3 regions of the Acidovorax sp. FG60 genome follow, and region 3 is predicted to be linked to each of the others. Evidence: predicted binding sites of a transcription regulator. Region 3 holds the regulator's gene; each other region holds the start of a gene.
The links. The regulator FNR, encoded in region 3, switches genes on or off when oxygen is low (the NO sensors DNR and NnrR bind a similar motif). The targets are predictions, from matches to a motif close to TTGATNNNNATCAA.
Positions count from the first base shown of each region.

Region 1: ACODS0_RS20505 (type IV pili methyl-accepting chemotaxis transducer N-terminal domain-containing protein) is a predicted target of FNR. The motif match lies at 939-952, and genes of this name have one in related genera.
Region 2: ubiU (ubiquinone anaerobic biosynthesis protein UbiU) is a predicted target of FNR. The motif match lies at 7,235-7,248, and genes of this name have one in related genera.

Region 1 covers NZ_JBMDJC010000016.1:15,417-25,623, reverse strand. Annotated here, with positions in the region: gene moaA (GTP 3',8-cyclase MoaA) at 1-883, opposite strand, end outside; gene ACODS0_RS20505 (type IV pili methyl-accepting chemotaxis transducer N-terminal domain-containing protein) at 1,053-1,904, shown strand; gene ACODS0_RS20500 (hypothetical protein) at 1,933-2,613, opposite strand; gene ACODS0_RS20495 (hypothetical protein) at 2,610-3,584, opposite strand; gene ACODS0_RS20490 (hypothetical protein) at 3,702-3,827, opposite strand; gene ACODS0_RS20485 (SDR family oxidoreductase) at 3,944-4,705, opposite strand; gene ACODS0_RS20480 (DUF2889 domain-containing protein) at 4,756-5,379, opposite strand; gene ACODS0_RS20475 (aldehyde dehydrogenase family protein) at 5,511-6,944, opposite strand; gene ACODS0_RS20470 (Crp/Fnr family transcriptional regulator) at 7,049-7,753, opposite strand; gene ACODS0_RS20465 (Mpo1 family 2-hydroxy fatty acid dioxygenase) at 7,887-8,411, shown strand; gene ACODS0_RS20460 (bile acid:sodium symporter family protein) at 8,428-9,309, shown strand; gene ACODS0_RS20455 (metal-dependent hydrolase) at 9,332-10,153, opposite strand.
Region 2 covers NZ_JBMDJC010000004.1:351,967-362,173, reverse strand. Annotated here, with positions in the region: gene ACODS0_RS08790 (M20 family metallopeptidase) at 1-1,011, shown strand, start outside; gene ACODS0_RS08785 (peroxiredoxin family protein) at 1,160-1,696, shown strand; gene ACODS0_RS08780 (alpha/beta hydrolase) at 1,820-2,692, shown strand; gene ACODS0_RS08775 (YidB family protein) at 2,767-3,249, opposite strand; gene ACODS0_RS08770 (M20/M25/M40 family metallo-hydrolase) at 3,462-4,832, opposite strand; gene ACODS0_RS08765 (LysR family transcriptional regulator) at 4,991-5,917, shown strand; gene ACODS0_RS08760 (MFS transporter) at 5,903-7,087, opposite strand; gene ubiU (ubiquinone anaerobic biosynthesis protein UbiU) at 7,344-8,378, shown strand; gene ACODS0_RS08750 (U32 family peptidase) at 8,534-9,496, shown strand; gene trhA (PAQR family membrane homeostasis protein TrhA) at 9,515-10,135, shown strand; gene ubiT (ubiquinone anaerobic biosynthesis accessory factor UbiT) at 10,151-10,207, shown strand, end outside.
Region 3 covers NZ_JBMDJC010000007.1:238,919-249,125, reverse strand. Annotated here, with positions in the region: gene ccoO (cytochrome-c oxidase, cbb3-type subunit II) at 1-474, shown strand, start outside; gene ACODS0_RS12960 (cbb3-type cytochrome oxidase subunit 3) at 488-625, shown strand; gene ccoP (cytochrome-c oxidase, cbb3-type subunit III) at 650-1,567, shown strand; gene ccoG (cytochrome c oxidase accessory protein CcoG) at 1,654-3,099, shown strand; gene ACODS0_RS12945 (FixH family protein) at 3,173-3,454, shown strand; gene ACODS0_RS12940 (hypothetical protein) at 3,506-3,799, shown strand; gene fnr (fumarate/nitrate reduction transcriptional regulator Fnr) at 3,868-4,590, opposite strand; gene hemN (oxygen-independent coproporphyrinogen III oxidase) at 4,778-6,160, shown strand; gene ACODS0_RS12925 (sulfite exporter TauE/SafE family protein) at 6,166-6,924, shown strand; gene ACODS0_RS12920 (hypothetical protein) at 7,003-7,134, opposite strand; gene ACODS0_RS12915 (HD-GYP domain-containing protein) at 7,145-8,443, shown strand; gene ACODS0_RS12910 (EAL domain-containing protein) at 8,440-10,207, shown strand, end outside.

The DNA.
Region 1 (10,207 bases), on a different contig from region 3:
TCACGCTGCTGATCACGCCCACCTCGCCCAGGGCGGGGTCATATTGGCCTGCGGCGTTGGCATAGCCCCAGCGCTCGGCGGTTTCTCCGGGGCTGCTGGGGTCGAGCTGCACCAGCGGCAGCTCGGCGCGCAGGCGCTCGATGACCTCGGCTGAGGGCAGCACTTCGTCCATGCGCCAGCCGTTGGTGGCGCCCACGTCCATGTATTCGATGAAACGCAGCGTGGTGCCCGTGCCCCGGAAGTGGCGGGCCATGGGCAAAATTTCGTGGTCGTTGGTGCCGCGCTTGACCACCATGTTGACCTTGATGTGCGACAGCCCGGCGGCGTGCGCCGCTTCGATGCCCGCCAGCACGTCGGCCACCGGAAAGTCCACATCGTTCATGCGGCGAAACACGGCGTCGTCCAGGCCGTCGAGGCTCACGGTCACGCGGTTCAAGCCCGCGTCTTTCAGCGCTTTGGCCTTGCGCGCCAGCAGCGATCCGTTGGTGGTCAGCGTGAGGTCGGGCGCCAGCCCGTCCACCGTGCGCAGCTGGGCCAGCTGCGCCACCAGCGCTTCCAGGTTCTTGCGCAGCAGGGGCTCGCCACCGGTCAGGCGGATCTTGCGCACGCCATGCGCCAGGAAGAGCTTTGCCAGCCGCGTGATCTCTTCAAAGCTCAGCAGCGCGCCATGGGGCAGGTAGGGGTAGTCCTTGTCGAACACTTCCTTGGGCATGCAGTAGTTGCAGCGGAAGTTGCAGCGGTCTGTCACGCTGATGCGCAGGTCGCGCAGCGGGCGGCCCCGGGTGTCGGTGAGCAGGCCCGTGGGGACCACGGCTCGCGCGGGCACTTTCGCTGCCAAAGCAGCAATGCGTTGGTCCACCAGGGGAATCACTCGTTCGGCCATGGCGCGATTTTGCCGCAAGGGGGCCTTCAGAGGGGGCAAGCCCCTGCGCGCGGAGTTGATCGCGGTCAAGTTTAGCTCAGGCGCTGGTATGGCCCGCCTTTGACATGGCGCAGGGCGTTCTGTTTGCTGCGTTGCAACAATCTGCCCATTCGATTTCAAGGGGATTCCCATGTTGACGCGCGAATTTTCTGTCGATGCCGTGCCATGCCAGCGCCGTGTGGCCCTTCAGCGGGTGGCGGCGGGTGTTCTGCTGCCCACCTGGGCAACTTGGGCGACAGGAGCCCAGGCGCAGATGGGGTTGTCGGGGGCCATCAACTATGCGGGCTGGTTTCGCGCACTGTCGCAGCGCATGGCCAAGGCCTATAGCCAGCAGTACCTGCAGGTGCTGCCTGCTGCGGCGGTGGATGTGATGGGGCTGGCGCGCAAGATGGTGCAGACGGGTAGCGGCGAACTGGCCCGAGGCATGCAGTCGGGCCAGTGGCCTGCAGAAGTCGGGCGGCAGCTGGCAGAAGTGCAAAAGCAGTTTGCCCTGCTCAACCAGATGACTTCGGCGCCCGCCACCACCACGGCCCTGGTAGCGGCGGCATCGGAACAGGCCGATCGAACGCTGCTCATTGCGCAGGCCGTGACCGAGGCCATCGAAAAATTGGCACAGGCCCCCAGTGCCCGCCTGGTGAACCTGGCGGGCCGCCAGCGCATGCTGTCGCAGCGCCTGGCCAAGAACTATTTTTTGAGTGCTGCCAAGGTGGATTCCAAGGTGGTGCAGGCGCAGCTGGCGTCCGATGCGGCGGACTTCCGCCAGGCCTTGCAGACATTGAAGGCGGCGCCCGTGTCCACATCGTCCATCCGCAACGAGCTGGAGTTGGCCGACTCACAGTGGCTGTTTTTTGAATCCGCGCTGCGCCGCCCGGCTGATGGCGCGGGGCTGAACGCCGTGGCCACCACCAGCGAACGCCTGCTGGGGGTGATGGACAAGCTCACCGGCCTGTACGACGCTGCCCTGCGCGAGGTGCTGGGCTGAGAGGCAGGGAGCGGCCGGGGTCACCCGATCAGCCGCCCCAGGCCGCATGCTGCATGAAGTCCGCCAGGCGGCAATCGCGCCCCACCAGCACCAGCCGGGTGTCCAGCGCGTTGAAAAACCCTGGGGGAGGTGGAAGCGGCAGCTGCTGGACGCGTTTGTGGGTGTCGATGCGCGCCGCTGCCAGTTCGTAGTCGCGTGCCAGGGCCATCCACAGGCCATGGGCGCCGGCCGACTGGCGTGCGCCTGTTATCAGGCTCCTCCCTGAGTCCAGCCACCATCGGTAGATGGCTGATGCAATGCCCATGCGGCGGTAGCCGTCCACCACCTTGGTGTGGGGCGCACGCAGGTGGCGGTCGGTGCGGCGGTCCACCTCGACCAGCCGGTTGAACACGGTGTAGGCCACGATGCGGTTGCGCTGCGGGTCGATGGCATACACAAAGTATTCGCCGTCGGCCTCGCGCAGGCGAAACACCAGCCCATGCAGATGCAAGGGCAACGGCTGCATCGCATCGCGCGTGCGGTGGTTGGTGCGGATGCGGTCGTACAGCGCCTCGAACTCGCGCTGGATGTCGCGGCCCGACAGATCCACGTCGATGCGCAGTTCGGTCAGCCGCTGGGCCCACCGGCCCAGCAAGCCCTGGCCGGGCCACGTGTTGGCGATGACGGTGGCGTCGCGTGGGTCGCACAGGCTGCAGGCGATGGCCATCATGGCGTGTTCCCCTGGCCATCGGTCCAGCAGCCGCTCAGCAGGCGTGCAGGCTGTTCGCGGGCGCACACCTGGGCGCTGTGGGGCCAGTCGGGCAGCGGCACCACCAGGCCTGCGTATACGCCGTAGGCCTCACCCGCCGCAATGGTTTCGCCCGCCCACAGGCTCTCGCCCGCACGGATGGCCCCTCCGGCGTGAATGTGCCCACCGGCCCGCACACCCCAGCCCACTTGCAGGTGGCCCTTGCAGTCCACGTCGCCCGTTACCCACACGCCCCGGGCAGCCTGCACGGCAGCATCGGTTTGCAGGTGGCCACCCACCTTGATGCCGCCGTCGCAACCCAGGTCGCCCATCACCCGCAGATCCTGGGTCACCCGGCAGTGGCCACCGACGTGGGCGGCAGCCCCGCAGTCCAGCTCGCCGCCCACACGCAGGCTGCCTGTGCACTGCAGTCGCTGCGCCACTGTCAGCGACCAGCCCACGCGTGCATCGCCGTGCAGCCGCGCGCTGCCCTCGCAGCGCACTGCGCCCGCCACGCGCAGGTCTTCGCCCACGCGCAGTGCTCCACCCACCCGCAGGCCGCCCAGCACGCTGAGGCTGCGGCCCGTGCGCAGCACACCCTCCACGTCGGCGTGGCCCCGGCAGCGCACGCTGCCGGCAAACACCAGCGCGTCGGCCTCCAGGTGGTCTATTTCCAGCACATCGTTGGTGGGGCCGAACTGGTCCAGCATCCAGCAAGCGTCTTCCACGCGACCTTCGCGCACCAGGTCGTCCAGCAGCGCCTGGTAGTTGCTGGCGCCCTCCTGGCGGCGCAGGTACCAGCGGTAGCCGTCGGCGCAGGGCTGCTTGGCACGGATGAAGTGGCGGGTGATGTCGGGGGCGACCGCCGCGTTGGCGATGGCCTCATCGGCGGGCAGGCTGCGCGCAGGGGCGCACGGGGCGAGCGAAATCTCGCCCGAAGGAAACGGGGGCATGGACACTCCTGACGTCCGCGCCCCGGCCGTGGCCAAGGCGCAAGCTGGCGCTGGGCGTGGGGCCCGGCGACAGGAAGTGCGCGAAAAGAATGCGGAGGGGAGGGGGTGTCGCCGGGCTCAGGAATCTGCAGCGAGGGTGCAGAGAGCGCGGTCACCGGCCTGGAGCGTGGCCTGCGAGCGCGCGCCACGGCGCAGCGGCGCTGTGGCGTTGGCGGTCGTGGCGGTGGAGTGGCTCGCAAACATCGGCGGCACTATAGGCAGCGGTTTCAAGACCGTCAAATCAATCCGCACTGCCTTGGTGCGGATTGGGCGCGCGCGCAAACGCAAGTGATGGTGGCTTGCGAGCGCGCTCGGGGCCTTTACACGCAGCGTCCGCCATCCACCTCGATGCACACGCCGCTGATGAACGACGCCTCGTCGCTGGCCAGGTACAGCGCCGCATTCGCCACGTCCAGCGCGGTGGAGAAGCGCCCCAGCGGAATGGTGGCCAGAAACTTGGCACGGCGGGCCTCGTCCACCGGGCCGCCCGCAAACTCGGCGGCCAGTCCCGTGTCGGGATTGAACACGGGGTTGATGCAGTTCACGCGGATGTTGTCGGGGCCCAGTTCGGCCGCCATGGACTTGCTGGTGATGATGACGGCGCCCTTGGAGCCGTTGTACCAGGTCAGGCCCGGGCGCGGACGCAGCCCGGCGGTGGAGGCGATGTTGATGATGCTGCCGCCACCGGCCTGGCGCAATGCAGGCACGGCGTGGATGGCCGACAGGTAGATGCTCTTCATGTTGATGGCATAGACCTTGTCGAACTCGTCCTCGCTCACTTCGAGCATGGGGCGGTTGCGGTGCGTCCAGCCTGCGTTGTTCACCACCACGTCCAGGCGGCCGTACAGGCGCACGGCCTCATCGACCATCGCCTTCACCTCGGCGGACTTCGTCACATCGGCCTTGAAGAAAGCCGCCGTCCCACCGGCTGCCGTGATCTCAGCCACCACGCGCTGGCCACCGGCTTCATTGATGTCGTTGACGATGACCTTGCCGCCCTCTGCGGCCAGGCGTTTGGCGATGCCTTCGCCAATGCCGTTGCCAGCGCCGGTGACGATGATGGATTTGTTCGAAACGCGCATGGAATGGCTCCTTGAATTATTCAAAATTGATAGCTACTGACGCTTTAGTTTCAAGCGCTAGGGGCTTGTTTGGCTGAAATTTCTGCAGTGAAATCTGTGGTTGTGGCTTGCTCCGCCAGCTTGGGGGCCTGCGGCGCACGGCCGTAGAACTGGGGGAAAAACTCTTTCACGCCCTGGCCGTTGAAGTCCCACCCCGTGCACTGGCCCAGGTGGCGCGGTGGCTCGTCGGGGTGGCTGGACGAAAACACGGCGGGCACCGACTGGAACGCCGCGGTGGCCAGGTTGAACAACAGCTCGCGCAGGTGGGTACAGCTCGCCACGCAGCCCAGGTGCTTCTGGATGGACTGGCGCCAGCCGCGCGCCATGCTGCAGCCCACCATGTGCTGCAGTGCAGTTTGGGCCTCGGTGCAGCCCTGGAGCGGGTGCGAATCCATCGCCACATCGATCGCCTGCACCACCAGCTGGCGGTTCACGGTCACGCGCAGCCACATGTGGTGGATGGCCTCGCCCGCGAGGCGCTGTTTGGTGGGGTCGCGAAAAGAGGTGGCGTCGTAGGCCTTGCTGTCGTGCAGCTCGCCTTCAATGTCCCACAGTCCATCGTCGCGTTCAAAGCCCTGGTAGTTCACCCGGCGGACATGTTTCAGGGTGCGGGGGGCGGGGGGGCTCAGGGGCATGCGTTTTTTATGGTGACTAGGTAGCGAGAGACTGGAACTGGCGCGGCCTACGCCAGGGCCGCCGCGCAAGGGCCGCCCCGCCGCGCTGGCGGCGTCCCCCCAAGGGGGAAGGCGCGCAGCGACACAGGGGGTTATCCATATTTGATGGCAACGGTCTTCAAGGTGGTGAAGCCGTACAGCGCCTCAAAGCCCTTTTCGCGTCCATAGCCGCTGGATTTGACGCCGCCAAACGGCAACTCCACACCGCCGGCCGCGCCGTAGTTGTTGATGAACACCTGGCCGCTGTGCACACGCTTGGCCATGCGGAACTGGCGCGCGCCGTCACGCGTCCAGATGCCGGCCACCAGGCCGAATTGCGTGGCGTTGGCCAGCTCCACCGCATGGTCTTCGTCCTGAAAGGCCATCGCCGACAGCACGGGGCCGAAGACTTCTTCCTGTGCCAGGCGGTGGCCCACGGGCACATCGCGCAGCAGGGTCGGGGCCTGGTAGTAGCCGGTCTCGGGCGCTTCGTCCACCACCACGCCCTGGGCCACCATGGGGATGCCGGCCACTTGCGCGTCCGACAGAAAGTCCCACACGCGCTGCTGCTGCGTCTGGCGGATCAGCGGGCCCACGTCCAGGTCCATGGCGGCGGGGCCGACGCGCAACTTTTCAAACGCCTTGCCCAGGCGCTCCAGCAGGGGTTCATAAATCAGCGAGTCGATCAGCACGCGCGAGCCGGCCGAGCAGGTCTGCCCGGCGTTCTGCACGATGGCGTTGATGACCACGGGGATGGCGGCATCGAGGTCCGCATCCGCAAAGATGATCTGCGGGCTTTTTCCGCCCAGCTCTAGCGTCACGGGGCAGTGGCGCTCGGCGGCCACCTGCTGGATCAGCGTGCCGATCTTGGGGCTGCCGGTGAAGCTGATGTGGTCGATGCCGGGGTGGCGCGCCAATGCGTCGCCCACCTCATGGCCGTAGCCGGTGACGATGTTGAGCGCGCCGGAGGGAAAGCCCACCTCGGCCGCGAGCTGCGCCACCCGGATCAGCGAGAGGCAGGCATCTTCGGCCGGTTTGACCACGCACACATTGCCCCCCGCCAGCGCGCCGCCCACGCTGCGGCCGAAGATCTGCATGGGGTAGTTCCAGGGGATCACATGGCCCGTGACGCCGTGGGGCTCGCGCCAGGTCAGCACGCTGTAGCCGTCGGGGTAGGGGATGGTCTCGCCATGGAACTTGTCGCACGCCCCAGCGTAGAACTCGAAGTAGCGCGCCAGCGCAATCGCGTCGGCGCGTGCCTGCTTGGTGGGCTTGCCGCAGTCGCGCTGCTCCAGCGCCGTCAGCTCGTCCGCATGCTCCAGGATCTTGGCCGAGAGCTTTTGCAGCAGTCGGCCGCGCTCCACCGGGGCCAACTTCTGCCACACCGCGTTGTAGCACTGGCGGGCCGCATGCACCGCCGCGTCGATGTCGTCGGCGTTGCTGCGCTGGATCTCGTCGAAGGGCTGGCCGTCGGACGGGTCGATCATGGCAATCGTGCGGCCCGAGGCGGACGGCACCGAGGCGTTGGCGATGTAGTTCAGTTGCATGGCCGTCATTTTGCCCGGAAATGAAATGTGTGCTTATTATTTAAGTAAAAAATGCTTCTGGCGCTTGTTGGTAAAGCGCTATTAGCTATATATTTAATAGCAATTCAATAGCAGGTGGCGCGCAGCGCCGCCAGGTCCAGAATCTCCAGCTCGCCGCGTTGCACGCGCACCAGGTGGCGCGATTCCAGGTCCTTGAGGATCTGGTTCGTGGTCTGGCGCGAGATGGCCAGCATCAGCGACAACTGCTCTTGCGAGATGGACAGCACGCGGCGCGACCGCCCCTCGGCCGTCCACTGGCCGTAGCCCTCGGCCATCATCACCAGGCGGCGCGCCAGGCGTTGCGGCGCAGGCAACAGGGCCAGCTCTTCCATGGCCACAAAGGCCGAGCGCAGCTTGTCGGTGAGCAGCAGCGCGAGCGCATGCCAGTGCTGCGGGTGGGCCTGCAGCCACGCCTGCAGCCGCTCGTGCGGAATGTGCAGCAGCGTGGTGGGCTCGGTGGCCTGCGCGTCGTGCGTGCGTGCGGAGTTGTCGAACACCGAGATTTCGCCAAACCAGTGCGGCGGCTCCAGGCGGATCAGCAGCGCGGCCCGCGCCTCGTCGGCCCGGCCGCCCGTGCCCGAGATGCTGACCGCGCCGCGCACCACCGCATACAGCCCGCAGGGCGAATCGCCACGCAGAAACAGCACTTCGCCCGTCTGCAAATGGCGCACCTGTGCCATGGCCAGCAGCGGCTGGGCAAAGTCGGCCGGCAGGTGGGCAAACCAGCGGCCGGACTGGAGGACGGGCAGATAGGTGGCGGGGTCGGTCATGCAGTGCAGATTGGGCGCGAGGCAGGGTGGGGCGGTGCCGTGGGAGTGTGCCTTTTTGTCGTCTGCACGACAGACGCTGGCAATGCCCCGGGGCGAGTATTGATGCTGCTCAAAACAACAGCCGGAGACACCCATGAAAACCCTGATCGACCACCTTGCGCAGTACGCCGACTACCACCGCGACCCGCGCAACATCCACACCCATTTTGTGGGCGTCCCGATGATCATGTTTGCGGTGGTCATTCTGCTGTCTCGCCCGACCTGGATGGCGGGCGCGTTGCCGCTGAGCCCTGCGCTGTTCGCTGCGCTGGCGGCCAGCGTCTTCTACTTCCGGCTGGATATGCGTTTTGGCCTGGCCATGGCGACCCTGCTGGCGGCCATGCTGGTGGGGGGGCATTGGGTAGCTTTGCAGAGCATGGCGGTGTGGCTGGCCACGGGCATCGGCTTGTTTGCGGTGGGCTGGGTGATTCAGTTCGTGGGCCACTACTACGAAGGTCGCAAGCCCGCGTTTGTGGACGACTTGGTGGGCCTGATCGTCGGCCCGCTGTTTGTGGTGGCCGAGTGGGCCTTTGCGCTGGGTTTGCGCAAGGAAGTGCAGGCGGCGATCGAGCAGCGCAGCGGCCCGGTGCGACTGCGCACCGGCCAGGCACCTGCATAAGCCCCGCGCGTGACCCATGAGCTTTGTTTCCATACTTCCCACCTTGTTGTTCATCGCCCTGGGGCTGGTCATGTTCGGCCTGGGCCTTTCGCTCACGGTGGGCGACTTCAAGCGCCTGCTGCAGCATCCGCGTGCCGTGGTGCTGGCCCTGGTGCTGCAGGTGCTGGTGCTGCCATCGGCCTGTTACGCCCTCATCGTGCTGCTGGGCGTGGCGCCGCTCTACGCGGTGGGGCTGATGCTGCTGGCGGCTTCACCGGGTGGGGTGTCGGCCAACCTGTTCAGCCATCTTTTTGGTGGCAATGTGGCGATGAACATCTCGCTCACCGCCATCAACACCGTGTTGTCCATCGTGAGCCTGCCGCTCATCACCAACTGGGCGATCAACACCTTTGCGCACACGGGCCAGGTGGTGCCGCTGCAGTTTGGCAAGGTGGTCGAGGTGATCGTCATCGTGCTCGTGCCGGTGGTGCTGGGCATGGCGGTGCACCGGCGCGCGCCGGCCTTCAGCGCCCGCATGGAAAAGCCCATGAAGATTTTCAGCGCCGTGGTGCTGGCCGCTTTTGCGCTGATTGCGATTGCCAAGGAGTGGACGGCGCTGGTCGAGTCCTTCGCGGGCATCGGTCCGGCCGTGTTGTTGTTCAATGCGATCAGTCTTGCGTCGGGGTACTACCTGTCGCGGGCGGCGGGGCTCGACAAGTCCATGGCCACGGCCATCAGTTTCGAGATCGGCATCCACAACTCCACGCTGGCCATCTTCATCGCGCTGTCGGTGCTGGGCAACTTTCAGCTGGCACTGCCTGCGGCCATCTACTCGGTCAGCATGTACATACTGGCGACGCTGTTTGGTGGGCTGGTGCTGCGGCGTGGTGCCCAGCCAGCGGCCGCCGTCAGCGCCTGAAGCCGCATTCTGGCGTTGTGGCTCAGCGTGCGCCCACGGGCACGTAGGCGTCGCTGTGCTGGGTCAGCCATTGCTGTGACAGGTCCGTGCCGTGCTGGCTGGGGTGAAAGTCGCGGCGCAGGTATTCGCGCCATGGGCGCCAGGTTTCGCGCACCAGGCCGCCCTTGCCAAACAGCGTGCGCGCCGCACTGGCCCAGGTGGTCCATTTCCACAGCGTTCCGTCGCGGCGCAGGTTCAGCACCGTCTGGCGCAGGGCGTCGCCCAAGAAGACGAGGGTGATGCGGCGGAACCAGGTGATGCGCCACTCGTGGTTGCCGCCCAGCGCCTGGTAGATGTCGAACGCCGTGTTCTTGTGCTCGGCCTCTTCGGCGCAGTGCCATTCCCACATCGTGGCCAGGCGGGGTTCGGCGCCCGCCAGTGTTTCGGGGTGGGCCAGCAGCCATTCGGCCAGCAGCGCGGTGAAGTGCTCGTTGGCAGCCGTCACGGCCAAGGGGTGGCGTGGGTCGGCTCCGGCAAAAAGCTTCATGCGCTCCTGCGCGCGGGACGCCCATTCGTTGACCAGGCCCTGCTTTTGGAGGTGCCCATTGAACAGCGCATGGATGCGGCGGTGAGTGGCCTCTTGTCCGATGAAGCCGCGCACCTCGTCGGCAAATTGCGCGTGTTGCTCGGGCGGCATGGCTTTGTGCCCGCCCTTCACAGCGTCGATGAAGAACTGCTCCCCCACCGGGAAGCTCATCGACAGCGCATTGAAGAACGCCGTGCGAAACGCATCGCCGCCGCACCAGTGGCGGTCAAAAGGCGTTTCCAGGTCAATGAGCAGGCGTCGCACGACGAGTTCGGTCATGGGGATGGATCTCCGGGAGCTCGGTAAAAAGATAACGTCTTTGTCGTTTGGTAC
Region 2 (10,207 bases), on a different contig from region 3:
CCCCACCCGCGCATCGTGGGCCTGATCGAGACCTGCGAGGAAAGCGGCTCGCGCGACCTGCTGCCCTACATCGACGCCCTCAAGCCCCGCATGGGCAACGTGGCACTGGTGGTGTGCCTGGACTCGGGCGCCGGCAACTACGACCAGCTGTGGCTCACCACCAGCCTGCGCGGCATGGCCACCGGCACGCTCAAGGTCGAGATCCTCACCGAAGGCATCCACTCCGGTGACGCCTCGGGCCTGGTGCCCTCGTCGTTCCGCATCATGCGGCAGGTGCTCGACCGGCTCGAAGACAGCGCCACCGGCCGGCTGCTGCCCCAGAGCTTTCATTGCGAAGTGCCTGCCGACCGCCTGGCCCAGGCCCGCGCCACGGCGGGCATCCTGGGCGAAGAGGTGTACAAGCGCTTCCCCTGGGCGCACTACGACTGCGGCGGTTCCACCACCTTTGCATTGCCCACCACCACCGACCCGCTGCAGGCCCTGCTCAAGCGCACCTGGGAGCCCACACTCTCCGTGACCGGCGCCGAAGGCTTCCCCGCGCTGCAGGACGCTGGCAACGTGCTGCGCCCCTACACCGCCTTCAAGCTCAGCCTGCGCCTGCCGCCCCTGGTGGATGCGGCCCAGGCTGTGCAGGAGCTGAAGGCCCTGCTCGAAGACAACGCGCCCTACCAGGCCAAGGTCACCTTCCAGGGCACGAGCGGCGCCACGGGCTGGAATGCGCCCAGCACCACGCCCTGGTTCGAGCAGGCGCTGAACGACGCATCTCAGGCCCACTTCGGCGCACCCTGCGGCTACATCGGCCAGGGCGGCACCATCCCGCTCATGAACATGCTCAGCGAAGGCTTCCCCACCGCGCAAATGATGGTGTGTGGTGTGCTCGGCCCCAAAAGCAACGCCCACGGCCCCAACGAGTTCCTGCATGTGCCCTACGCCAAGAAGCTCACCGCCGCCGTGGCGCAGGTGATTGCAGGCATGGCACAGCAGGCGGTCGCACCTGCCGCAGCGGGCTGATAGGCGCGATCTTTTCAGCTTTCACCGTTCTTTCACACCCACGACTGACGCAAAAATGGGCATGGGCAGCCGGCACGCATCCAAGCGATGCGGCCGCTGCGTTCCGGTTTGCGCAAGTCCTCACACCCTTCTGGCAGGCAAGATCACCATGGACAAACGCGCTTTTCTCCACGCCTGTACGGCCACCACACTGGCCGCTGCGGTACACCCTCTCGTCCACGCCCAGGCGCCTGCGGCAACGGCGGGGGTTGCCGCTCCTGGCCCGCGCCACACGCTGTTGGGCACCAACAGCGAAGGCAAGCCTGTCGCACTGACCGACTTTGCGGGCAAGGTGTGCCTGGTGAGCTTCTTCACCGCTGGCTGCGCCCTGTGCACCAACGAGCTGCGGCTGATGCGCGAGTTCTATACGAACAACCGCCAGCGCGACTTTGTGCTGCTGGGCGTGAACATGGACGAAAAAAACGCGGACTTCATGCAGTACATCGAGCTGCTCAAAGTGTCCGTGCCTGCCGAGCAGCGCTTTCCGATTGCCTGGCGCAACGCTGTGGGGCACCAGGACAGCTTTGGCACCATCACCCGCCGCCCCACGCACTATGTGCTCAACCGCCAGCACCAGCAGGTGTTGCGCCGCGAAGGCAATTTTCTGCCCACGGATTGGGACGACCTCTGGGCCTCCATCGCCTGACGTGGGTTGCGCCACGCGTGATTCGTTCGGCCACCGCCGGGCCATGCCGTACCGCCTTTTTATGGGATTGCCTTCCTGTTCTTTCCTGGTTGAGCGATTGCCCGCTCAACAGCACCGCCCGCCATGATCTCTGACGACCCCATTCCCTCCACCCTCACCACCTTCACCGCCAGCGACGGCGAAAACCTGGCTGTGCAGGACTGGCCCCTGCCCGAGGGCGAGCCCTGCCGGGGCACCGTGCTGCTAGTGCATGGCCTGGGCGAACATGTGGGCCGCTACGACGCGGTGGCCCGCCGCCTCAACGACTGGGGTTTTGCCGTGCGGGGTTACGACCAGTATGGTCACGGCGAATCTGGTGGGCCACGTGGCGGCCTCACTTCGGACCTGCGCCTGCTGGATGACCTGGCCGACCTGGTGGACGCCACGCGCGCCCGCATGCCCGCAGGCCAGCCCCTCGTGCTGCTGGGCCACAGCATGGGCGGGCTTGTGGCTTCGCGTTTTGTGTCCTTGAAGATAAGACCTGTGGACGCCCTGGTGTTGTCATCCCCCGCGCTGGATGCGGGCCTGGGCGCCGTGCAAAAGCTGCTGCTGGCCACGCTGCCGCGCATCGCACCCAACCTGCGCGTGGGCAATGGGCTCGATGCGCAGTACCTCTCGCACGACCCGGCCGTGGTCGCGGCCTACCTGGCCGACCCGCTGTGCCACGACCGCATCAGCGCCCGTCTGGCCCGCTTCATCGCCAACGGCGGCCCCGCCACCGTGGCCCGCGCCGCGCACTGGAGCGTGCCCACGCTGCTGATGTGGGCGGGCAGCGACAAGCTGGTCCACCCTGCGGGCAGCCGTGCCTTTGCGGCCGCAGCCCCCAAGGCCGTCGTGCATGCACACTGCTTTGAACCCCTGTTCCACGAGCTGTTCAATGAAAGCCCGGAGCTGGCCGAGCCGGTGTTCAACCTGCTGCAGCAGTGGCTGGTGCGGCGCTGTCCGGCAGTGAGGTAGCCGGGTCGTCGCGGTTACCCAAAATTTCAAGCCAAAATGGCCGCCAGCGCTTATCTATAAAGCGCTAGCAGCTATCATTTTTGCAACAATCCGCCCAGCATTCCGAACAGGTCGTTCGAGGTGCCAAACCCGCCCTGCGGCGCCTCGCCGCGCGGGCTGAGCTGGTCGATCAGGCCCGGCAGTACCTGGGCCAGCTGGCCTGCTGCCGCGCCGGGGCCTACGCCCAGTTGCGACGCGATCTGCGACAGCGGGCCGCTGCCCAGCACGCTGGACAACTGTTCGCCGGAGATCGCCTGATTCGGCCCCGCGCTCAGCCAGGACGCAATCACATTGCCAAGCCCCGCCTGCTGAAACTTGGCCATCAACCCCGGCAGACCGCCCACCGGGCCGTCGTTGCTGATCAGGGACATCACGGCCTGCACCAGCTGCGGGTTCTGCGCAGCCAGGCTGATCAAGCCGCCCAGGCCACTCCCGGCCCCACCGGCTGCAGCGGCGCCATTGCCGCCTTGCGATGCATTGTTGATAACGGCACCCAGAACGGAATCGAGCAAACCCATGGTGTTCTCCTGCAGAGGGATAAAGGACGGCGGTGCGCCGCCCCGGACGGAACCACCCATGGTACGCACCTTGGCGTCTCCTTCATGTCAACAATCGTGAATTGTGGTGCTGCGGGCCCTGCCCGGCAGGGCACGCGGCAACACGCCATCCACGGCCCGCTCCACTCCCGCGCTGGTGTGTGTCGCTGAGAGGGCGCCCCGCTGCCGCGCAACTACTTGGCGCGGGGTGGGCGCTTGTCCAGCAGCGGTGCACTCACACCCTGCACCCCCACCAGCCCCAGCACCGTGACCAGCGAGGTCTGCGCGCCTTTCCAGGCGTCCGTCAGGTCAATCCATTCGGACAGCGCGTGGAACCCGCCCGTCTTGCCGCCGCCCCCGATCACGATGGCGGGGATGCCCAGCGACATGGGCACGTTGGCATCGGTGCTCGCGCCGCCCAGCACCGTCTTGCGGCCAAACGCCGTGTTGGCGCGCACGGCCGCTTCCACAATGACCGAATCCGCCGCCGTACGGCCACCGGGCCGGTCGCCGATGAGTTTGGTCGATGCGCTCAGGGTGTTCACACCCCAGCGCGCGTTCTCTTCGGTCACGGCGCTGTCCACGGCGGCCAGCACCTGCTTTTCGGTGGCCAGCATCGGGGCTGTTTCGTCGGAGCGGATGTCCACCGCCATGCGCGCATCCGGCGCGATGGTGTTGACCGATGTGCCGCCGCCCACAGTGCCCACGGTGAACGTGGTCTTGGGGCTCTTGGGCGTGCGGATGTCGGCGATCTTGGCAATGGCGCGGCCCATGCCGTGGATGGCGCTGGGCACCTCGCCAAACGCGGCGTAGCTGTGGCCGCCCGGGCCCTTGAAGGTCACCTCGTGGCGGTGGCTGCCCGTGCCCAGCACCAGCACCGTGCCATCGGGCGCGGGCTCCAGCGCCACCATGCCGTCGATGTCCAGGTGTTCCTTGAAAAGGTGCTTCATGCCGCGCAGGTTGCCCAGCTCTTCCTCGCCCACATTGCCCACGAACACCAGGTCGCCCACGGTGGCGATCTTCTGGTCGTTCAGCACCTTGAGCCACGACAGCAGCACGGCCAGGCCGCGTGTGTTGTCGGAAATGCCGGGCGCATACAGCTTGCCGTCGCGCTCCCTCACCTTCACATCGGTGCCAGAGGGGAACACGGTGTCCAGGTGGGCCGAGATGACCAGCTTGGGGCCGTTGCCCGTGCCCTTGCGCACGCCCACGACGTTGCCTTCGGCGTCGATCGCGGCGTTGGTCAGGCCCAGGGCCTGCAGCCGGGCCAGGAAAGCTTCGGCGCGCTTTTGTTCCTTGAACGGAGGCGCCTCGATCTCGGTGAGCATGCGCAGGTCTTCGGTGGCGCGGTCGTGGTCGGCCTTCACGGCATCGAGCAGCTGCAGGATCTGGGGCGCAGCCATGAGCTGGCCATAGGCCTTGTCCACGGCGGGACGCAGCGTGGTGGGCGTGGGCGCCACGGCACCGAACTGCGCATGGGCGGCACCGGGCAGCAAGGCGGCGCAGGCGAGGGCCATGGCACCCGCAAGGGCTGTGGCACGGAAGGTATGGAGAGGGAGAGTCATGGTGATCCAGCGAAACACAAACACAAACGGAAGGAGTGACCGGCCTGTCCAGCCATCGTGGATGGAGCCGTGGGCCAGCATGCAGGGCCATGCAATTGTTGGACCGAACCCCGCCCCTGGGCTCTGCTTTAATCTGCCCAGCCGACAGTTTTTCTTACATGCGCAAACACATCCCCAGCACCCGCGCCCTGCTTGTTTTCGATGCCGTGGCACGCCACCACGGCGTGAGCAAGGCCGCCGAAGAACTCTGCCTCACGCACAGCGCCGTGAGCCAGCAGCTGCGCCTGCTGGAGGGCCAGCTGGGCCTGCAGCTGGTGCAGCGCGGCGCACGCGGCTCCACGCTCACCGACGTAGGCCGCCGCTACCACGCGCAGATCGTGGGCGACTTGCTGCGGCTGCAGAACCACACCCTCGAAGCCATGGCCCAGCGGCCCGATGGCGCGCGCCTGCTGGTGGGTTGCGTGCCGGTGTTTGCCGAGCGCTGGCTGCTGCCCCGGCTGCCTGCCTTCCTTGCGCAGCACAAAGGCTGCAGCCTGCACCTGCAGGTGTACCCCACGCAGATCTACATGGCGGAGATACCGTTCGACGTGGCCGTGCAGTACGACGACGCGGCCTGGCCCGGTGTGGTGCCAGCGCCCCTGATGCCCGAGGTTTGCGTGGCCGTGTGTGCACCGCAGTCGCGCCACCGGCGTGCGACGGAGCGCGGCGATTTTCGGGCCGTTCCGCTGCTGCAGCTCAGCTCGCGCCTGGGCGCCTGGGACTACTGGCTGGCCCGTGCGGGCATCACGCGCATCCCCGGCCACACGTTGGGAGGCCACCGCTTTGATCTGTTCTCGATGCTGGTGGAGGCCGTGCGCGCCGACTTGGGGCTAGGCCTGGTGCCCCGGTATTTTGTGGAGCGCGAACTGCAATCGGGCGAGCTGGTGCTGGCCCACCCGCACCACGACAGCGGTGCGCGGGGCTACAGCCTGTTCGTGGCGCCGGGGCGTCTGGAAGACCGGGCGGTGGCGGCCTTTGCACAGTGGCTGCGCACCACGGTGGCCGCAGAAGGCGCTGTGGCTGAGATGCCTTCAGACGCCGCGTGAAACGCGCTTGCGCTGCAGACCCAGCCAGGCCAGTGCCAGCCCCGTCACCACAATGGGCACCAGCGACCCGGCGTTCAGCAGCGTCCAGCCCTGTGTGGTGACCAGCACACCCGACGAGAACGCACTCAGCGCCAGCGTGGCGTACACGCAGAAGTTGATGGCCGCCTGGGCGCGATCCTTCTCCTCAGGCCGGTAGGCCGTCATGGCCAGCGTGGTGGAGCCGGTGAACAGGAAGTTCCAGCCCACCCCCAGGAAGAACAGCGCAACGCCGAAGTGGTGCAGCTCCACGCCCATCAGCGCCACGGCCACGCAGGCGAAGTTGAGCAACACCCCCGTGCCCATGATGGGCAGCACGCCAAACCGCTTGATGAGGTGGCCGGTGACAAAGCCGGGAGCGAACATGCCAATCACATGCCACTCCAGCACCAGCGCCGAGGCGTCAAAGTCAAAGCCACACACCTGCATGGCCAGCGGCGTGGCCGCCATCAGCAGGTTCATCACGCCATAGCCCAGCGCCGCGCCCACAATGGCCACGATGAAGGCAGGCTGGCGCATCAGTACAGAGAGGGGGCGCCCCTGCTCGCGTTGGCCCGCAGCGTTGAGCACCACGGGTTGCGCTTCGAACCGGATGGCTGCCATGCACAGCATGGACAACAGCGCCACGCCGATGAGCGCGATGTACGCGCCCGCAAACGGCACCGGGAACAGCGTGCGCGTGGCGCTGGCCAGGTTGGGGCCTGCCACGGCGCCCAGCAGGCCACCGGCCAGCACCAACGACACGGCCTTCTCGCGGTAGTCCGGGGCCGCCAGCTCGGCGGCCGCAAAGCGGTACAGGCCACCGTTGGCGCTGTAGTAGCCCGCCACCAGCGTAGCGGTGCACAGCAGCCAGAAGCTGCCGCTGAACGCCGCCCAGGCACACAGCGCGGCCGATGCCACGGCCACGGCCAGCCCGATCTGGAACGACACCTTGCGACCCCAGCGCGATTGCGTGCGCGCCACCAGCGGGGTGGACAGCGCCCCGCCCACCACGTAGCCCATCACCGGCAGCGTGGCCATCCAGCCAAAGGGCGCCAGCTGCAGGCCCACCAGGCCATTGATGGCAATGAAGACAACGTTGTTGGTGAGGAAAAGGCCTTGGCACAGCGCCAGCAGCCACAGGTTCTTGTTCATGACAGGGCAGCGCCCGGGTTGGGCAAAAGGAAGGAACGAAAAGTGGGACAGCGTAGACGCAAGTCAAGGCCTGGCGGCTATGGGGTGCGCTGCGGAGGCGGGCCACATCAAAACCCGACTGGTTTGCTCCGGAATTGTGCACCGCCGTTGATGAAGATCAGCGGATGCGTGGGGTGTCCTCATTATGGTGGCGCCCAGTGCTGTGGCCCGGCCCGGGGCCCGCGTTTGAATGTTTGTGATGGAACCCCTGAAATCGATGGAGGCGGTGCTGCCTGAAGCTGCAACCCCCGGACTGGAACTCGTCTGCCCCGCCGGCAGCCTGCCCGCCCTGAAGGCCGCTGTGGACCACGGCGCTAACTGCGTCTACCTGGGCCTGCGCGACGCCACCAATGCGCGCAATTTTGCGGGCCTCAACTTTGACGAGGCCGCCATCGCCAACGGCATTGCCTATGCGCATGGTCGCGGCTGCAAGGTCTTCATGGCGCTCAACACCTACCCGCAGGCGGCCAACCCGGGGCCGTGGCGCAGCGCACTGGACAAGGCGGTCGACCTGGGCGTGGACGCCGTCATCCTGGCCGACCCCGGCCTCATGCAATACGCGCTGCAGCACCATCCCCGGCTGCGGTTGCATCTGTCGGTGCAGGGCTCGGCCACCAACTACGAGGCCATCAACTTCTACCGCGAGCAGTTCGGCATCGTGCGCGCCGTGCTCCCGCGTGTGCTGTCGATGGAGCAGGTGCGCCAGGTCATCGACCGTACGCCGGTCGAGATCGAAGTCTTCGGCTTTGGCAGCCTGTGTGTGATGGTCGAGGGGCGCTGCGCGCTGTCGTCGTACGTGACCGGCGAATCGCCCAACACGCACGGCGTGTGCTCTCCGCCCAAGGCCGTGCGCTGGGTGGAGACGCCGCAGGGCCGCGAGTCGCGCCTGAACGGCGTGCTCATCGACCGCTATGCACCCGGCGAGAACGCGGGCTACCCCACGTTGTGCAAGGGGCGTTTCGACGTGGGGGATGACGAGAACTACTACGCCATCGAAGAGCCCACCAGCCTCAACACGCTGGAGCTGCTGCCCCAGCTGCTCAAGATGGGTGTGCGCGCCATCAAGATCGAAGGCCGCCAGCGCAGCCCCGCGTATGTGGCGCAGGTCACCCAGGTCTGGCGCGAGGCCATGGACCAGTGCCTGTCCTACCCGCACCGCTATGCGCCCAAGACGCGCTGGATGGCCAGCCTGGACCAGGTGGCAGAAGGCCAGCAGCACACGCTGGGCGCCTACCACCGCCCCTGGAAATGATGAGCGACTCACAAACCTCTTCTGGCGTCGTTGCCGCGTCTTGTCGTACTGGCCGTACTGCCTGCGACGCGGCGCCTAGCCAGAACCGCTTCGCTGAGGTTTGTGAGCCGCTACTAGCGTCTGGATCCCACGATAAAAACCCCGGAGACCGCCCCATGAAACTCTCTCTCGGCCCGCTGCTGTACTACTGGCCCCGCGACACCGTGTTCGCGTTCTACGAGGCCATGGCCGCCACGCCTGTGGATGTGGTGTACCTGGGCGAGACGGTGTGTTCGCGCCGCCATGAGCTGCGCCTGGCCGACTGGCTGGCGCTGGCGCGCATGCTGCGGGACGCGGGCAAGGAGGCGGTCTTGTCCAGCCAGGTGCTCATCGAGTCCAGCGCCGACGTGGGCGTGATGCACAAGATCACAGGCAACGGCGAATTTCTGGTTGAGGCCAATGACATGGGCGCCGTGAGCTGTCTTGCGCGCGTACCCGCCGGGCCGCAGGCCTTTGTGGCCGGGCCGCACCTGAACCTGTACAACGCGCACTCGTTGCAATGGATGGCGCAGCTGGGTGCCACGCGCTGGGTCATGCCGCTCGAAATGTCGCAGGCCGCGCTCGCTGCCGTGCTGGCGCAGCGGCCCGCAGGCATCGAGACCGAGGTGTTTGCCTACGGGCGCATGCCCCTGGCCTATTCGGCACGCTGCTTCACCGCGCGCCACCGCAACCTGCCCAAGGACGACTGCCAGTTCAGCTGCCTCGACCATCCTGACGGCCTGCCGCTGCGCACGCGCGAGGGCGAGGGCTTTCTCGTGCTTAACGGCACGCAGACCCAGTCGGCCCGCGTCTACAACCTGGCCAACGAGCTGGCGGCGATGCGCGCCCAAGGCGTGGACGTGGTGCGCCTGAGCCCGCAGGCCCAGCGCATGCCGCAGGTGATCGCCGCGTTTGACGAAGCCCGCCGCGCAGTGGTTGCGAAAGAGACTCCTGAAAAGACACCCGACTTTGTGGAGCGCATGCAGCCCTTCATGCCCGATCTGCCCTGCAACGGCTACTGGTTCGGGCGACCGGGCCTGGAGCAGGGGCTGCATGGCGCTGTAGGTGGTGCTGCCGCGCGGCCTGCCATGCATCCATAACGCGAAGCGAATCACCGCATGGTCCCCGGAGAACGTTTCAACAGCATCAGCCACCTGGTGGGTGCCCTGCTCGCCACGGCAGGCACGGCCGTGCTCATCACCCTCGCGGCGCGCCTGGGCGATCCGTGGAAGGTGGTGGCGTTCAGCATCTACGGCGCCATGCTGGTGGCGCTGTACGCCGCCTCCACCGCGTACCACAGCGTGCGTCGGCGCACCATCAAGGCCGTGCTGCAAAAGCTGGACCACTGCAGCATCTACCTGCTGATTGCGGGCAGCTACACGCCGTTTGCGCTGGTGTCGCTGCGCGGGCCCTGGGGCTGGTCGCTGCTGGGCGTGGTGTGGGGCCTGGCCCTGCTGGGCATTGCGCAGGAGATCTGGTGGGCGCGGGGTGCACGCGTGCTGTCGCTGGTCATCTATGTGCTCATGGGCTGGCTGGCGCTGGTGGCCGTGGTGCCGCTGTGGCAGGCGCTCACGCCAGCTGGGTTTGCCTGGTTGCTTGCGGGTGGGGCCTGCTACACGCTGGGCATCGTCTTCTATGCGCTGGACCACCGCGTGCGCCACGGCCACGGGCTGTGGCACCTGTTTGTGCTGGGCGGCAGCGTCTGCCACTTTTTCACCGTGTTTTTCTACGTGGCCTGAGGGCCCTTCTGTCTCATGGCGGCTTCTCCCCTTCCTTTCCCCCTGCTCGTTCCTGCGCCCGTGGGCGCTGTG
Region 3 (10,207 bases):
AAGGGCGTGGAGCCTTACAACGCCATGCAACTGGTGGGCCGCGACGTCTACATCCGTGAAGGTTGCTACAACTGCCACTCGCAGATGATCCGCCCCTTCCGCGCTGAAACCCTGCGCTATGGGCACTATTCGGTGGCGGGTGAGTTTGTGTACGACCACCCCTTCCAGTGGGGCAGCAAGCGCACAGGCCCCGACCTGCACCGCGTGGGAGGCAAGTACAGCGACGAATGGCACCGCATCCACCTGAACAACCCGCGTGATGTGGTGCCCGAATCGAACATGCCTGCCTACCCCTGGCTGGAGAAGAACGCCGTGGACCCCGCCAGCGTGGCGCCGCGCATGAAGGCCCTGCGCACTGTGGGTGTGCCGTACACCGACGAACAGATCGCTGCGTCTGCCGCTGATGTCAAGGGCAAGACGGAGATGGAAGCGCTGATTGCGTACCTGCAAGTCATGGGCCGCGCGCTCAAGTAAAGGAGATATCCCCATGGACATCACCACCATGCGCATTGTGGCCACGCTGGCTTCAATGGCCTGTTTCATTGGCATCTGGGTCTGGGCCTACCGAGGCCGCAACAAGGCCCGGTTCGACGAGGCCGCCCAGCTGCCTTTCGAGCAAGATTGACCTTCACCAGAACGAGAACACCCCATGAGTGACTTCACCAGCAATTTCTGGTCGGTCTTTGTGACCACGCTGACCCTGGTCGGCATCATCGCCTGCGGCATTCTGCTTTGGATGGCAGGCCGCAAGAAGGTGATGGCCACGTCCGACAACACTACCGGCCACGTCTGGGACGAAGACCTGGTCGAGATGAACAACCCCCTGCCACGCTGGTGGGTGTGGCTGTTTGTCATCACCATCATCTTCGGCCTGGGCTACCTGGCCGCCTATCCAGGCCTGGGCAGCTTTTCCGGCAAGCTCAACTGGACACAGAAGGGTGAATACGAGGCTGAGATGGCCAAGGCCAAGGCCGAGCTGGAGCCGCTGTATGCCCGGTTTGCCTCGATGAAGCCTGAAGACATTGCCAAGGATCCTCAGGCCCAGGCCATTGGCGAGCGCCTGTTCATGAACAACTGCGCGCAGTGCCATGGCTCGGACGCCCGGGGTAGCAAGGGTTTCCCCAATCTGGCTGATGGCGATTGGTTGCATGGCGGTGCACCCGAGAAGATCCGTGAAACCATCGAGAAGGGCCGTATCGGCAACATGCCTCCCATGGCTGCCGCAGTGGGCTCCCCCGAAGATGTGCGCAATCTCTCGCACTATGTGCTGAGTCTTTCGGGCAGCCCGCATGACTCGCTGCGTGCTTCGTTGGGCAAGTCCAAGTTCACGGCGTGTGCAGCCTGCCACGGAATGGACGGCAAGGGTAATCAGGCACTGGGTGCCCCCAACCTGACCGACGACATCTGGCTGCATGGCTGGGGCGAGGCGGCCATCACTGCCATGGTCAACAACGGCAAGGTTAACCAGATGCCCGCCCAGGCGGACAAGCTGACAGAAGCGCAGATCGGTGTGCTGTCGGCCTATGTCTGGGGCTTGTCGAACGGCACCCAGGCCGCTGCACGCTGAGCCTTGGCCACTTGGAGCAGTGCCCAGGCACAGCTCCAGGGGGCAGCGCAAACTGAGAACCACGAAGCAAACGGACCGATACCATCATGAACCCACCCAGCGAGCCTGCTCGCAAGGTCATCCCGATAGCGCCGGTTGCGTCCGATGCCTCATCGCAGGGCGAGATTGTTTCCCTGTACGAAGCGCAAAAGAAGATCTACCCGCGTTCCATCAGTGGCCTCTTCGCGCGTTGGCGCTGGGGTATGGTGTTTCTCACGCAGATCGTTTTCTACGGGCTGCCGTGGTTTGAATGGGGGCAGCGCCAGATGGTGCTGTTTGACCTGGGGGCTCGGCGGTTCTACATCTTCGGCCTGGTTCTGTACCCCCAGGATTTCATCTATCTCACGGGCCTGCTCATTATCTCGGCGTTGTCGCTGTTCCTGTTTACGGCGGTGGCGGGGCGGCTTTGGTGTGGATTTGCGTGCCCGCAAACGGTCTACACCGAAATGTTCATGTGGATCGAGCACAAGATCGAAGGTGATCGCAGTGCACGGCTTCGGCTGGACAATGGGCCCTGGACCTTCGAGAAGGTTCGCAAGAAGTTTTTCAAGCAGGTCATCTGGATTGTCGTGGCGTTGTGGACGGGGTTCACGTTCGTGGGTTATTTCGTGCCCATCCGCGAACTCGGGGCAGAGCTGCTGGCGGTGCAGGGTGGCTGGCAGATTTTCTGGGTACTGTTTTATGGCTTTGCCACCTATGGCAATGCCGGCTATATGCGCGAACAGGTGTGCAAATACATGTGTCCCTATGCGCGCTTTCAGAGCGCCATGTTCGACAAGGACACGCTGATCGTTACCTACGACCCAGAACGCGGTGAGCAGCGTGGGCCGCGCAAGAAGAACATCGACTACAAAGCCCAGGGGTTGGGCGATTGCATTGACTGCTCGCTGTGTGTGCAGGTGTGCCCTGTGGGCATCGACATTCGCAAGGGCTTGCAGTACGAATGCATCGGCTGTGGCCTGTGCGTGGACGCCTGCAATACCGTGATGGACAAGATGCAGTATCCGCGCGGGCTCATCCGGTTTTCTACGCAGAACGGCGTGGCCAAACGGTGGAGTCAGTCGCAGATCCTGCGCCGTGTGCTGCGGCCACGAGTGCTGATATACAGCGCGGTTCTGGTGGCCCTGTGCGTAGGCATGATGGCCAGCCTTGTCACACGCACGCCTTTGAAGGTGGATGTGGTCCGTGATCGGGCGGCGCTGTCGCGCATCGTGGCAGGTGGAAAGCTGGAGAACATCTACCGCCTGCAGATCATGAACGCCACTGAAGGCCCCCAGCGCTATCGCATCAGTGTGCGTGGCCTTGAAGGGCTGGAAGTCGCTTCTGATGCCGAGGTGGACATCGGTGCGGCGGAGTCCCGGTGGGTGGCCGTCCGTCTGCAGATACCGTATGGATCAGCCCCTTCGGGATCACATGCCGTGCAGTTCGATGTGCAGGCCTTGGGCGCGGACGCCCATGTGAGCGAGAAATCCGTGTTTCTGGTGCCGCGATAACGCAGCGAGCGACCCGGTGCAAGACCTTCGCGGGTCTTGCTTTGAGCAAGATAATTTTTGAGGAGTAAGCACCATGCCATCCAGTTCCGCCCTCGGCACTGCCCCTTCTGCCGCTGCACCCTGGTGGAGGTTTGGCCATGTGTGGCTGATCATCGCCGGTCCCGTGATCGTGATCATTGCAGGGTTTGTGACCCTGTGGCTCGCGATATCGCGCCCCGACCCTGTGGTCGCGGAAGATTATTACCGCCAGGGCATCGAGATCAACAAGACACTGGCCACCCCAGAAAAAAGCCTGTTGCCAGCCATGAAGGGCCGCAACCACGCGGCCACCCCGGTCCAGGACCAGCCGCGCTGAACCCACCTGGCCGGGCAGCATGCCTGCACGGCCTTACCAGGAGACAAACCAATGTGGATGCAACGCGTGATGTGGATTGCCTGGCCGGCCTTTTTGATGGCCGGTGTGATGGAAATGCTGGTTTTTGCGATGGTGGATCCGCAAGACCTGCACTGGTTTGGGCAGCCGTTGGCATTGTCACGGCAGGGCGTGTACACGCTGGCCTTTTTTGCGTTCTGGATAATCACGATGGCATCCAGCGCGTTGACCACGCTGCTGGCCATGTCACCGTTTGAACTTAACCGTTGCCCGGTTCCCGAAGGCGAGCGTCCCGATGACTGCCGCAAGACATCATCGTGCCCTTGAGCGGTAGTGCCACCTATTGGCAAAGGTCAATGTGGTGAGGACTGCCAGGATGGCAGACGACAGCAGGTTCAGTGGCAGGCTTGCTGGTTGTTCACGATGCGCTTGAGGGCCTCGGTCTCCAGGATGCGCACATGGCGCTGCTTGACCTCGACAATGCCTTCTTCCACGAACTTGGAGAAGGTGCGGCTCACGGTTTCGAGCTTGAGGCCCAGGTAGCTACCGATCTCTTCGCGGGTCATGCGCAGCACGAGCTCGGACTGCGAGAACCCCCGGGCGTGCAGGCGCTGAACCAGATTGAGCAGGAACGCGGCCAGGCGCTCCTCAGCGCGCATGCTGCCCAGGAGCAGCATCACGCCATGCTCACGGACAATCTCGCGGCTCATGATCTTGTGCACATGGTGCTGCAAGGCGGTGACTTCGCGGGACAGTTCTTCGATGCGGTCAAAGGGCATGACGCAGACTTCCGCGTCTTCCAGGGCCACCGCATCGCAGGTGTGGTGGTCATTCACGATGCCATCAAGGCCGATGATCTCGCCTGCCATCTGAAAACCCGTGACCTGGTCACGCCCGTCTTCGGTGGCTACACATGTTTTGAAGAAGCCGGTTCGAATGGCATAGAGCGAGGTGAAGGATTCGCCGTTGCGGAAAAGGGTTCCACCGCGTTTGATCTTGCGGCGAACGGCAACGACCTCGTCAATGCGTTGCAGCTGTTCCTCGCTCAGCCCCACCGGCATGCACAGCTCGCGCAGGTTGCAGTTGGAGCAGGCGACTTTGATGGTGAGCGGGTTCATAGGAACAGAGGCTGGGTAAGGTTTGAGCATATCGCCCCATATGCCTAACAGGCTGGGCCTTTGGGTGCGGGTGGGCGACTGATGTGCATCAAATTGTCGCTGTTCGTCCCGGCCCATCACTTGATGCAGGTCAAGGACATGGAGTGCAGCTTACGGCACAGTCGAAGTGTACGCAAGGAATTTGCCCATGACCGCTGTTTCGCCCGAGCTGCTGCGCCGTTTCGACGTGCCAGGGCCCCGTTATACCTCTTACCCAACAGCTGACCGTTTCGTCGAGGCCTTTGGGCAGGACGACTACGCGCTTGCCTTGGAGCAGCGCAGACTGGGCTCCATGACGAAGGCCTTGCCGCTGTCTTTGTACGTGCACATCCCCTTTTGCGAGTCCCTTTGTTACTACTGCGCATGCAACAAGATCATCACCAAACACCATGATCGTGCAGAGGTGTATTTGCGGTATTTGAGCCGCGAGATTGACTTGCACACAGCACACTGCGGCACGGGGCAGGTGGTGAGTCAGCTTCACCTGGGTGGTGGCACGCCCACTTTTCTATCGGACGAGGGCTTGCGGGAGCTGATGGGCATGCTCAAACGCAGCTTTTCGTTGGCGCCGGGCGGGGAGTATTCGATTGAGGTGGACCCTCGCACCGTCAATGCGGACCGCCTTGCAGTGCTGGCGGAACTGGGGTTCAACCGACTGAGCTTTGGGGTGCAGGATTTCGATCCCGAGGTTCAAAAGGCCGTTCACCGCATACAGCCTGCCGAGCAGGTGTTTTCGCTGGTGGAGTCCGCACGTTCGCTGGGTTTTGAATCCATCAATGTGGATTTGATCTACGGCCTGCCTCGGCAGACGCCAGAGTCGTTTGACCGCACGCTGGCCCAGGTTACGCAGCTGCGGCCTGACCGTATCGCGTTGTACGCGTATGCCCATCTGCCAGAACGTTTCAAGCCTCAGCGCCGTATTGTTTCGGCCGAGTTGCCAGCTGCTGCAGGCAAGGTGTCGATGCTCTCCCGTTCGCTGGACGCCTTTATGGATGCTGGGTACGTGTATGTGGGCATGGACCACTTTGCATTGCCTGAGGATGCATTGGCAGTCGCCAAGCGCCAGGGGCGTCTGCACCGCAACTTCCAGGGCTACAGTACGCAACCTGATTGCGACCTGATCGGCCTGGGGGTGTCTGCGATTGGCCGGGTCGGAGCCACCTACAGCCAAAATGCCAAGACCCTGGATGAGTATTACGATTTTCTGAATCAGGGGCGCCTGCCCGTCGTTCGTGGGTTGGCCCTGACGCGCGACGATCTTGTGCGCCGCGCCGTCATCATGGCCTTGATGTGCCAAGGCGAGCTGTTGTTTGAGCCCATGGAGCAAGCGTGGTTGATCGACTTTCGCCACTACTTCTCTGCGGAGCTGGCGCAACTGGAAACCATGGCCGAGCAGGGGCTTGTGGTGGTGCGGCCCGATGGGGTCGAGGTCACTGCCATGGGCTGGTTCTTTGTGCGTGGCATTGCCATGGTCTTTGACCGTTACCTGCAGGCTGACCGCAACCGCGCCCGTTTTTCGCGCATCATCTGATCCTCATGATTGCTACGGTCGCCTCAACCGCCTTGCTGATGGGGCTCGTTGGCGGGTCCCATTGTTTGGCCATGTGTTCTGCGCCTTGTGGGGCATTGATCGGGCAGGGCGGTGGGGGCATGGCGTCCACAGCCGGTGGCGATGCGCAGCCACAGGCAACTCCCCTGACGGTGCAGACAGTGCAGTGGGTGCCCCGTGGCGGTGTCATTCAGCGCGCCGTCGCTTTTCATGCTGGCCGCTTGGCCGGGTACGCTATGGCGGGTGGCTTGGCTGCATGGGCCATGGACAGCCTGGCATGGGTGACCCAGCAGACCGTGGCACTTCGCCCTGCGTGGACCCTGATGCATGTTGCGGTGATGGCGTGGGGTTTGATGATGGTGATCCAGGCGCGCCAACCCCAGTGGGTAGAGCAGGCGGGCCGTACCGTATGGGCGCGTGTGCGGCCTCTGGTCAGTGCACCAGGCGGGGTTCTGGTTGCTGGTGGGCTTTGGGCCTTGATGCCCTGTGGCCTGCTCTATTCCGCGCTGCTCGTGGCTGCGCTGAGCGGAGGGCCTCTGGAAGGGGCGCTCAGCATGGCGCTTTTTGGCCTGGGCAGTGGTGTGTGGCTGGTGGGCGGGCCCTTGGTGTGGATTCGGCTGAAAGCAGGGGTCAATGCAAAACGTGCGGACTGGGGAACGCGCATCGCAGGAGGTTTGCTGTGCGCAGTGGCCAGCTGGGCACTCTGGATGGACCTGGTCTACAAACCGTCGTTGTGGTGCCGCTAGCCAGCAGTTCCCCCATTCGCAAGCTGCGGTGCGACGGGGTTCGCGAGGCCTCGTAAATCCATGTCTATACAAGGGTGATCAACGCTTGCCCTTGGTGAGAAAGGCAAGTGTTGCCATGCCGCTGCGGCGCAGGCGCACTCCTTCGACAAGACCCTCGATCTGGCGATAATCTGTGTAACTATTGGTGGCATTGACGTCGCCATGTTTCACACGCCTTGAAGTGAACTCCTCCATCCTCATCGACATCAGCCAACTGCGTGTCGGCATGTACATCCAGCTCGACGTGGGTTGGTTGCACCATCCGTTCCCGGTGAGCAGCTTTCGTGTGGCGGCGGCAGAGCAGATTGCCACCTTGCGTGAGCTGGGGCTCACCGAGGTGCGGTACTTTCCCAAAAAGAGCGATCCAGAACTGAGGGAACTCGTGCCTGCAGCCTGGAGCGTGCCGGAAATGAAGGCATCGTCTTCGAGTGCACCTGAGGCTGCGACAGCTACAGCCACGGTGGACCCAGAGGCGCAGCGCAGGCGTGAATTGCTGGAGGCCCAGAACCGGACGCTGGCGGCCTGCAATCAGCGGTTTGGGGAGGCCACGCGGCAATACCAGGCGCTGGAGCGTGTTGTCTCGGAGCACCCCGACCAGGCCCGTACCAAAGGCGAAACGCTGGTGTCAGGTTGCGTGGCCGAACTCCTGGAAAACGGTGATTCTGTCATCCGGCTGTTGTCGGAAGGGGTGGGCGAGCGCAATGCCCTGCACCCGATCAACGTGATGGTGATCTCTTTGCTGCTGGGCCGTGCGTTGGGCATGAAAAGTGCCGAGCTGCACGACCTTGGCATTGCCGCGCTGATTCATGATCTGGGCAAGCTCAAGCTGCCGCCGAATCTCAGGCAACCTACGCCCTCCATGATTCCGATGGAGCGTACGCGTTACGAGACCCATGTGGCTGAGTCCGTGACACTGGCCACGCGCATGGGGCTGCCCGAACCTGTGATTACCGCCGTTGCTCGGCACCATGAGATGGCCGATGGCAGTGGGTTTCCACTGCGGTTGTCGGGGTCCGATCTGGGGCGCGCGAGCCAGGTGCTCGCCCTCGTCAATCGCTACGATCGCATGTGCAATCCCGCCAATGGAGTGGATGCGCTCACACCCCACGAGGCTTTGTCGGTCATCTTTGCACAGCTCAAGGCGCGCTTCGATTCCGTGGTGCTCGGGGCGTTCATCCGCATGATGGGGGTGTACCCGCCAGGCTCCATCGTCCAGCTGGTGAACGACCGCTATGCGATTGTTGCCTCGGTCAACTCTTCGCGCCCGCTGCGGCCCAAGGTCATCGTCCATGACTCCCGGGTGCCCAAGGATGAGGCTCCTATTCTGGACCTGGAAACTGTGCCCGAGCTGGGTATCCGGCGCAGCCTCAAGCCTGCGCAACTGCCGCGCGATGCGCTGGACTACCTCTCTCCGCGGCAGCGTATCTGTTACTTTTTCGAGCGTGCGGTCAGCCCCGGTCCCGAAGAGGCAGGGTCGTGACCGTTTCGCAGTCCCACGGCTGGCTCGACGGTTTACAGGAGGCCGTCTGGCTGGTCGATGAGACCAGTCTGCTCATCCTTCACGCGAATGCCGCCGCGCAGCGGCTGGTGGGCTTGCCTGTAGCCGAGATGGTGGGTACGCCCGTGTTGCGTCTGGCCTCCACACCGCAGGACATGGCGTTCTGGGGGGAGTCGGCCCAGGTGGTTGCAGATGGCATTCATTCCCACACCAGCCTTTTGCGCGCTGACGGCACCTTGGTTCCGGTCAATCGTCAGGTGACGCGCGTTCCTGCAGAGGTCGCTTCTGGCACGGTCTTCATGCTGACCATGCTGGATCGCAGTGTCCAGGAATCGACCGAGCGCGAGCTGGAAACTTTGCTGTCTGAGCTGCGCGCCACGCTGGATTCTGCCGCTGACGGCATGCTCGTGTGCAGCCTCGATGGCCGGGTGCGGGCTTTCAATCAGCGGCTTGCGCAACTGTGGAATATTCCGCGCGATTTGCTGGTGCGGCGCGACGATGCGGCTGTCTATGCGCACATGGAGGCCCAGGTTGAGGACGCACGTGCCTACGCGGAGCGTTTGGCTGCCATCGCCCGAGAACCGATGCAGGAGAGCACCGACATTCTGGTGTTGCGAAATGGCTTGGTGCTGGAGTTGCGCACCGTGCCGCAGTTCAGCCAGGGGCGGCCAGTGGGGCGGGTTTATTCGTACCGGGACATCACCCGCCAGACCGAGATACAGGCCAGCCTGAGACTGGCCGCACGGGTGTTCGAGTCCAGCCTGGACGCCATCTTCATCGCCGACAGCCAGCACAGGGTCTTGCGCATGAACCCAGGCTGCGAGCGGCTGGTGGGGCCGTCTGCTAAATCGTTTGAAGGATGCCTGGCGGCGTCGTTGTTCGGTGGTGGGTCGGACGCGGCTTTCATGGAGCAGGTGCTGCAGGGGTGGGCCAAGGAGGGTTTCTGGGAAGGCGAGCTGTGGCTGCCCCGTGACAACGGCACCTATTGCGCAGTGCAGTTGTCATGGGTGGCGCTGCGCGACGACGAAGAGCGTCTGGTGCAGAGCATAGGCTTCATGCGGGATCTGACGCTGCAGCACGCCGCCCAGAAGCGCATTGAGGAGCTGGCCTACAGCGACGTACTCACGGGCCTGCCCAACCGTCTGCTGTTGTCGCAGCGTGTGGACACTGCCATCCAGGGGGCGCGCCAGAGCGACACGGGCTTTGCCATCCTGTTTCTGGATCTCGACCGCTTCAAGATCATCAATGACTCCCTCGGCCACCCTTTCGGTGACCGCGTGCTGCAACTGGTGGCCGAGCGCCTGCAGGCCTGCCTGCGCCAGACGGACATGTTGTGTCGACTGGGTGGCGATGAATTTGTCATCTACCTGCATGGCGGTGATGCCGTGGTGGCTGAGAGCGTGGCGCGCCGCATCCTGGACGACATGCTCAAGCCCTTCATGCTTGACAGCATGGGCTTCTCCATCCAGTGCAGCATCGGCATGGCGCTGTACCCACAGGACGGTGCGACGCTGGACGATCTCATCAAGCAGGCTGACACGGCCATGTACCGTGTCAAAGAGCGCGGCCGGGGTAGCTATGGCTTTTACCAGCCGCAGATGAATGCCAATCTGCTGTCGCGCATGCAGATGGAGCATGCGATGCGCCAGGCGCTGGGGCTTGACCGCATGGCAGTGCACTACCAACCACAGGTCAACATGGCCACCGGGCGCATCACGGGGGCCGAAGCGCTGATCCGCTGGACCG